DNA from 3 places in the Colwellia sp. Arc7-D genome. Region 3 is predicted to be linked to each of the others. Evidence: riboswitches for the same ligand, from Rfam matches in the RefSeq annotation. Region 3 holds a riboswitch; each other region holds the start of a gene.
What was found. Region 3 has a riboswitch for cobalamin ahead of DBO93_RS12905 (ABC transporter ATP-binding protein). Riboswitches for the same ligand answer to the same signal wherever they lie in the genome.
Positions count from the first base shown of each region.

Region 1 (2,272 bases), 2.1 Mb from region 3:
GCCCACTAAAGCGAAATATCGGCTTGCTTCATTTAGCATTTTGGCGGTCACATCAACCGCCATGTTAACCGGAATTCGGGTAAAAAAGCTGATAGCTAAAAGACACAATTGCCATTGCTGGCAGAGTAACTCTCGCTTGGAAGCGCTTGATTGTATTTCGTCAGACTCAGGTAACATCAGTAACCTCTGCATCGGCAAAGCTTGCCATCTCATTATAAAAAGCAGCTGCGGCTTGTATTATCGGTAGCGCTAAAGCCGCGCCCGTACCTTCGCCTAAACGTAATCCTAGGTTCAGCAGCGGTTTAACTTGAAGCCATTGCAGCATTTTTTTGTGGCCTTGCTCACCTGAGCAATGGGCAAATATCATATAACCTTTCACGTTAGTATTTAGCTCAATCGCTAACATTGCAGCAGCGGTACAAATAAAACCATCAACCACAATTAACATACGATTTTCTGCTGCGGCTAGCATCGCTGCGGTAATTTGTACCACTTCAAAACCACCTAAACAGCGTAAAATAGCTTGAGGGTTTGTGAGATTATCTCGATGAAGTGCTAAGGCTTGCTCAACCACTTGTTGCTTCTTTAAAACAACATCATCTGAAACGCCAGTACCACGACCAACGGCTTCGCTCGCAGGAATAGCCATAATTGCCGCCATTATCGCTGAAGCAATCGTGGTGTTGCCGATACCCATTTCACCAAAAGCAACAATGTTACAACCGGTGCTTTTTAGCTCTGCAATATGCTTTTTGGCAAAAATAAAACCCTGCTCGACTTGCGCTTGAGTCATTGCTTCTTGCTGATTAATGGCTTGAGTAATATTACCTAATCGTTGATCTAAAACTGCTGTCGATGATGCAGGATGTAAAATGCCAGCATCGACAATATTTAGCTGCCATCCAAGTTGCTGACTAAAAACATTAATGGCTGCGCCGCCACCAGCAAAGTTTGCCACCATTTGACTAGTCACTTCACTAGGTGCAATGGAAACACCTTCGCTAGCAACGCCATGATCGCCAGCAAAAATAGTTAAATGAGGAGAGTTAAGCTCGAGTTTATGTTGGTTATTTTTAGGGGATTTAAAAGATGAAGCAGTTAACTGAATCTTAGCCATTTGCTTGGCTAAAGATTCAAGATCACCCAATGCGCCTAGCGGCTTAGTTTTACCGTCAATTAGTGCTTGAATTTTTTCTGAGTGTTCGCAACTAACTGCTTTAATATTAAACATTTCAAAACCTAACAAAAATCAAACCCAAAAGAATTGGCTTACAAAAAATGATTAACGTAGATGAGTTTAGAGGCTTAAGGGAGTATATATTTCATCAATGATGACATAATCAACAAGGCAAAATAAAAATTCCAATGCTCGAGTAACCCGCTCGACGTGGTAATTAATGTCTATATTTCCCCTGGTATCCTGACTTACAGCATATATGTTTTTTCGGCCAATGACTTTATGGCTAAGTGGTAATATATGCGCTGTTTACAGTTGCGGGCACAGTTGTGGATTTTCACCACATTCCCAGTTTTACCTTTGCAATAATGGGATCCTCCATTAAAGTAGTAAAATTGAATATGACATTATTTAATTAATGGCGCGATTATCGACAGCTAGGACAAAATAGCAAGGTTTATTTTTAACTCAGTGGTGCGTTAAAAGCTTAAATATTCAAGCTTTCACATTTAAATTCCGGTGAGATAGCGTTCTTACATCATATGTAAAAAAGTGAGTTTCTAAAATAACAACACAGTTCGATAATGCTAAATTTGCTGTTATTAAAGCATTAACTTCGACCAAGCTTTGCCGTTACTATCAATACTAACTTGTATATGAATAAGTGCACCATAAGGCACATCGATATTAGCCATATGATTAACACCTGGGATTGGTAAGCCAAGCACTTTAGCTAAAATATAGCGAATAACACCGCCATGACTAACCACTAAAGTATTTTTCGGTCGACATTGTTGCTGTTCTTTTTGAACGGTCTGTTCAAATTGGTGTAATAAACGCGCCCAAAAACTATCAATCCGTGCAGTAAAGCTTGCCATAGTTTCACCATTTGGCGGCTGACATTGCCAAGGATTTTGCCAAAAATCCCCCAAAGTGGGCGCATTCTCAGCATTTTTTGTTGAGTTTTGAGGTTGCCAAAGTGTTTGATAGCTTTGCCCGTCCCAATCACCAAAATCCATCTCTTTCAAGTCAGCCGTAATTTGTAATGAAATATCTAATTGCTGACAATAGCTTTCTGCAAACGCTCGACAACGA
Region 1 is NZ_CP028924.1:732,354-734,625, reverse strand. It holds gene DBO93_RS03155 (adenosylcobinamide-GDP ribazoletransferase) at 1-177, opposite strand, end outside; gene cobT (nicotinate-nucleotide--dimethylbenzimidazole phosphoribosyltransferase) at 167-1,231, opposite strand; cobalamin riboswitch at 1,395-1,565, opposite strand; gene cobC (alpha-ribazole phosphatase family protein) at 1,780-2,272, opposite strand, start outside.
Region 1: it holds a riboswitch for cobalamin, as region 3 does, so the genes downstream of both, cobT (nicotinate-nucleotide--dimethylbenzimidazole phosphoribosyltransferase) here and DBO93_RS12905 (ABC transporter ATP-binding protein) in region 3, are expected to answer to the same signal.

Region 2 (2,272 bases), 2.1 Mb from region 3:
TTATTAAAACTAATAAAAGGGGTTAAGTTAAAATTTTGCCAAGTTAGTAAAGGTTTTAATCCGACATGGTATTTTTTAGTTTCATAATCACTGATATCGAACATTACAGAATCAGGGCTTGAAATATAACGCTCGTTTTTGTCTTCAGCGTAAGCTTCTACTTCGATTGAATCTAACCAAGATGAATTACTCAACCAGTGATGCTGATAACTGTAGCGAGTACTGTCTGAGCTTAATTCTGAACTGTTTTCTGGGGAATTATTGCGATAGTTGGGTAGTGACTTTTCTTGATCATTGTATTGTACATTCAACCTAATTTGATGCTGGCCCAGTTGAATAATGTCATTAATGAAAAATGTTTTTTTAGTGAATTCATTATTTCTTAATGCTTGCTCATCTGATTTTGTGCTGTCTTCAAAGCTTTGAGGTACAAGAAAATCGTAGTCATTATCACTATTTATATAATGGCCACCAAATGAAAGACTTTGAGTTTTAAATACTTTATTAAATAATATGTTAGCTTCACGGTAACCAAATGAGCCAGTGGCTAGCGTTAATTTCGCCGTGTCTTGTGTTGGGCTATAAGTGTTAATGCGAATAACGCCACCAATGGGGGTTGCGCCGGTGCCAATAGCTTGGTTTTTACTAATTTCAATACTTTGAATTTGCTCGGTTGGTATTTGGTTTAAATCAAAACCACCGAATTGACTGTCATTAATTAATTGGCCATCGATATAGAGTTGTATTTGCTTACTACTTGAGCCTCGAATAGAGACAGAAACGGGGTTACCAATACCACTTATCTGACGAATTTGAATACCATTAACCGTTTGTAAAATATCGGCAAGTGTTTGCGATGAATGAACAAAGCTTTCTCGTTGTAGAACCTGATAATTTGGTGAATTGAAACTTTGTTCGTTCACCACTTCAATAACTTCAAGCTCTTGATTTAAAGGTGTTTCTACTTGTGCGAAAACGGGTGATACCACAAAGATAGTTATAAATAGATATCGTAAACGAGAGAACATGAACACCTCAAAAGTTTTTGAGGGGCGTACGGAAGGCTACAGACGGTTTAGCAAAACTGTTGCTAATGTCGATATATTTCCGAAGCGCCCACCGCACTGCAAATAATTCTATGTTGTTTAGGCCGGTCTCCGGGCTTAACTTTGCAAAACAAAGTATTACCGTTGCGGGGGCAGCATTAGAATTATGCATAAAGCATGTCACTAACTTCCCGATTATCTCTTTATTTTTAACGTTGTTAACGTATAAATATCGAGCACCTAAGCAATTTTGAGCGGCAATTCTGACCCCATTACTATGGCTTGTCAACTGTTAGCATTATTAATCTACAAGCTTATAGATTTGATAATTTAAGTGCTCGTGCAGTTTACTTGTTGGAGTTTGCAGTATGTCCTGCAAGTACGACATCTGTTTATAAAGCTACATGGTGGTAATGGAATTAAAACCAATGTAATTGGTATTTTTCTCTATTAAATTATCTGTGCTGTATGAGATTATAATAGGTGAGACGATATTATATTAGCTTATATCCTTGTTGGTTATATTTGGGTGTATATCCAATAACGGATTAATTCTGCTCAACTTCTAAGTTTATCAAGCACTCTAAAATCCATATTCAAGAACAAAAGGGTAATTTACTCGGCGCCAATTATTCATAGGTCAATTAAACTTAAAATCAGTTTTTTAACACTATTTCCGTCAATAAAGCCTCATGCTGACAAAACAACTGATACAAATGTAATTGGTTTTTTGCTCTAACTAAATTATGTGTGGCGTATGACGTTTTGAAGTAAGTGTCGCCATTTAAAAAATCAGTTAAAAATCGAATACTCAGCATAAAAGGCATTAATTTTATGCCTTGTATTAAGCTGCTTTGCTCAGACTCGCTTAACGAGTCTTTAAAACCGGCAATGTAGGCTTCGGTTATTGCACCTAACATGTCAAAATTAATCACCATTTTATCTAATTCAGCACTGTCTTCAGCAATTGATACACAACAAGTTCGTACCATGTCGCCAAAATCATGCATTAAATAGCCTGCCATGCAGGTGTCTAAATCAATTACTGCTATTGGTTTGTTGGTGGCTTCGCTAAAAAGTAAGTTATTAATTTTTGTATCGTTGTGCGTAACATGTAAAGGCAACGCTGCGGTTGTATTGGCGATGTTTATGATAAAGTCTTGTTGAGATTCAATAACTTTAAGTTGTGCTTTGGCAGATAGTAGTACCGGCTCAGAGGCGTTCTC
Region 2 is NZ_CP028924.1:740,040-742,311, forward strand. It holds gene DBO93_RS03175 (TonB-dependent receptor) at 1-1,028, opposite strand, end outside; cobalamin riboswitch at 1,131-1,305, opposite strand; gene DBO93_RS03180 (aminoglycoside phosphotransferase family protein) at 1,703-2,272, opposite strand, start outside.
Region 2: it holds a riboswitch for cobalamin, as region 3 does, so the genes downstream of both, DBO93_RS03175 (TonB-dependent receptor) here and DBO93_RS12905 (ABC transporter ATP-binding protein) in region 3, are expected to answer to the same signal.

Region 3 (2,272 bases):
CGAGTTTTGATCCAAAAATAGGTTACCCTGATAAATGGGAAGATTATTCTGCGCTTGTCATTAAAAGTGATGACCTCGTTGGCAACAAAATGCGCTCAGGCACTGTATCACATAACAAAAAGCTTGCTAAATTAGGCGGCCCAATTGATCGTCAAGAATGGGGCATGACACCGCAAACAGTTAATGCATATTACAACCCAACTAAAAATGAAATCGTATTCCCTGCTGCAATTTTACAACCACCATTTTTTAACTTGGCCGCAGACGACGCTGTAAACTATGGCGGTATTGGCGCGGTTATCGGTCATGAAATGGGCCACGGTTTTGACGACCAAGGTAGTAAATACGATGGTGACGGTAACATGCGTAATTGGTGGACTGAAGAAGATTTAGCCGCCTTTAAAGTACGCACTGATAACTTAGTTGCCCAATACAGTGATTATGCGGTATTTGATGATTTAAACGTGAACGGCGAACTTACTTTAGGCGAAAACATTGGTGATTTATCTGGTGTTACCATCGCTTATAAAGCTTACAAAGCGTCATTAAATGGTAAAGAAGCGCCGGTAATTGATGGCTTAACTGGTGAGCAACGTTTCTTTATGGGCTATGCGCAAGTATGGCGTGGAAAAATGGTTGAAAAATCATTACGTAATCGCGTGGCAACCGACCCACATTCACCTGCAGAATTTCGTGCTTTAGGCTCACTGTCAAATATGCCTGAGTTTTATCGCGCATTTGACGTAAAAAAAGGTGATGCTATGTATATTGCCCCTGAGAAGCGCGTTAAAATTTGGTAGTATCTAAAAGTTAGTACTACAAAACCATAAGGAGCTTCGGCTCCTTTTTTATGCTTGCTAATAACAGTCTCTACCGTCAGTACAAGGTTTTCATTGTAAAGCAGTGTAGTTAACCGTAAAATCGACACTTATAAACGATATTTTTAGCCTCATCTTTTATCGTAATTTTGGCTAATTTATAGGGAACACGGTTAAAGCCGTGACTGTACCCGCAACTGTAAATAACTTGATTTTAATAGTTATAAGTCAGGACACCTAATATCAACATTTTTATATAAAACTAATGACACCGTGCGGGAATACACGTGAGTTACACTGTCTACAAGACATTTGTTTCCTATTGCCTCACCTTAATTACGTTATTCAATATATTAGCTTTTGAATTCATCAGCTTGTTATCACTTTTAGGCAATAATGAAAATATACTGCTTTTACCTTGTTAAAAACAATATCCTTCTAGTTAGCCATAAACTGGGCAGCCTTTAATGCCAACTTTACTCAGTGTCGAATCTGTATCTTGGTCTGTTGATAAATACATAATCCTCAATAACATTTCGTTTGACGTTAACCGCGGCGATATTATCGGTATTATCGGTCCTAATGGCGCGGGGAAAACCACGCTATTAAAGTGCTTACTCAATCATTATAAAAATTGGCACGGCAGCATTAAACTAAAAAATAAAGCACTAAGCCAATATAAACCTAATGAGTTAGCGCAAACATTTGCTCTAGTCGTACAAAACGCTCCCCCTATATTTGATTTAAAAGTTTACGATGTGGTAAGAATGGGTTTACTACCATATAAAACCTTATTTGCTCGCGACAACGATGCAGATAAAGAAAACATTATGCTCGCATTAGAAAAGGTAGGTTTGGCATGCAGCCAAGCTAAATTTTTCAACACCTTATCTGGGGGTGAACAACAACGGGTATTAATTGCTAAAGCTCTAGTCCAAAAAGCAAAAATATTAGTACTTGATGAGCCCACTAATCACTTAGATATTTTCTATCAGCACCAAATATTACAACTGGTTAAAGCGTTAAATATTACCGTTATTATGACTATTCATGACCTCAATCTTGCCGCTCATTATTGCAATAGATTACTTTTGTTAGATAAGGGCAACCTAGTCAGCGATAATAGTGTCGACCAAGTGTTAAAACCTGAATTACTTACCAAAGTTTTTGGACTACCTTGTTATCGAGACGATACTCAACATTATGATGTGCCTAGGGTTTACTTTTATCCCGCAACCGATATTGCAACAGATAAACAACCGACTCTTAAGCCAAGCATTTTACATAACAATGAAGGCGAATTATCTTGAGTATTATTCGTGCGCTTAAAGGCAAAAACACTTGGGTTTTTTCTGCGCTAATAGTTTTTACTATTTTAACCGTTATTGTATCGATTACTTACGGTCCAGCGACTATTACTCGGGCTGATATATTTCAATGTGTGATGTATGAAT
Region 3 is NZ_CP028924.1:2,974,119-2,976,390, forward strand. It holds gene DBO93_RS12900 (M13-type metalloendopeptidase) at 1-800, shown strand, start outside; cobalamin riboswitch at 936-1,078, shown strand; gene DBO93_RS12905 (ABC transporter ATP-binding protein) at 1,286-2,128, shown strand; gene DBO93_RS12910 (iron ABC transporter permease) at 2,131-2,272, shown strand, end outside.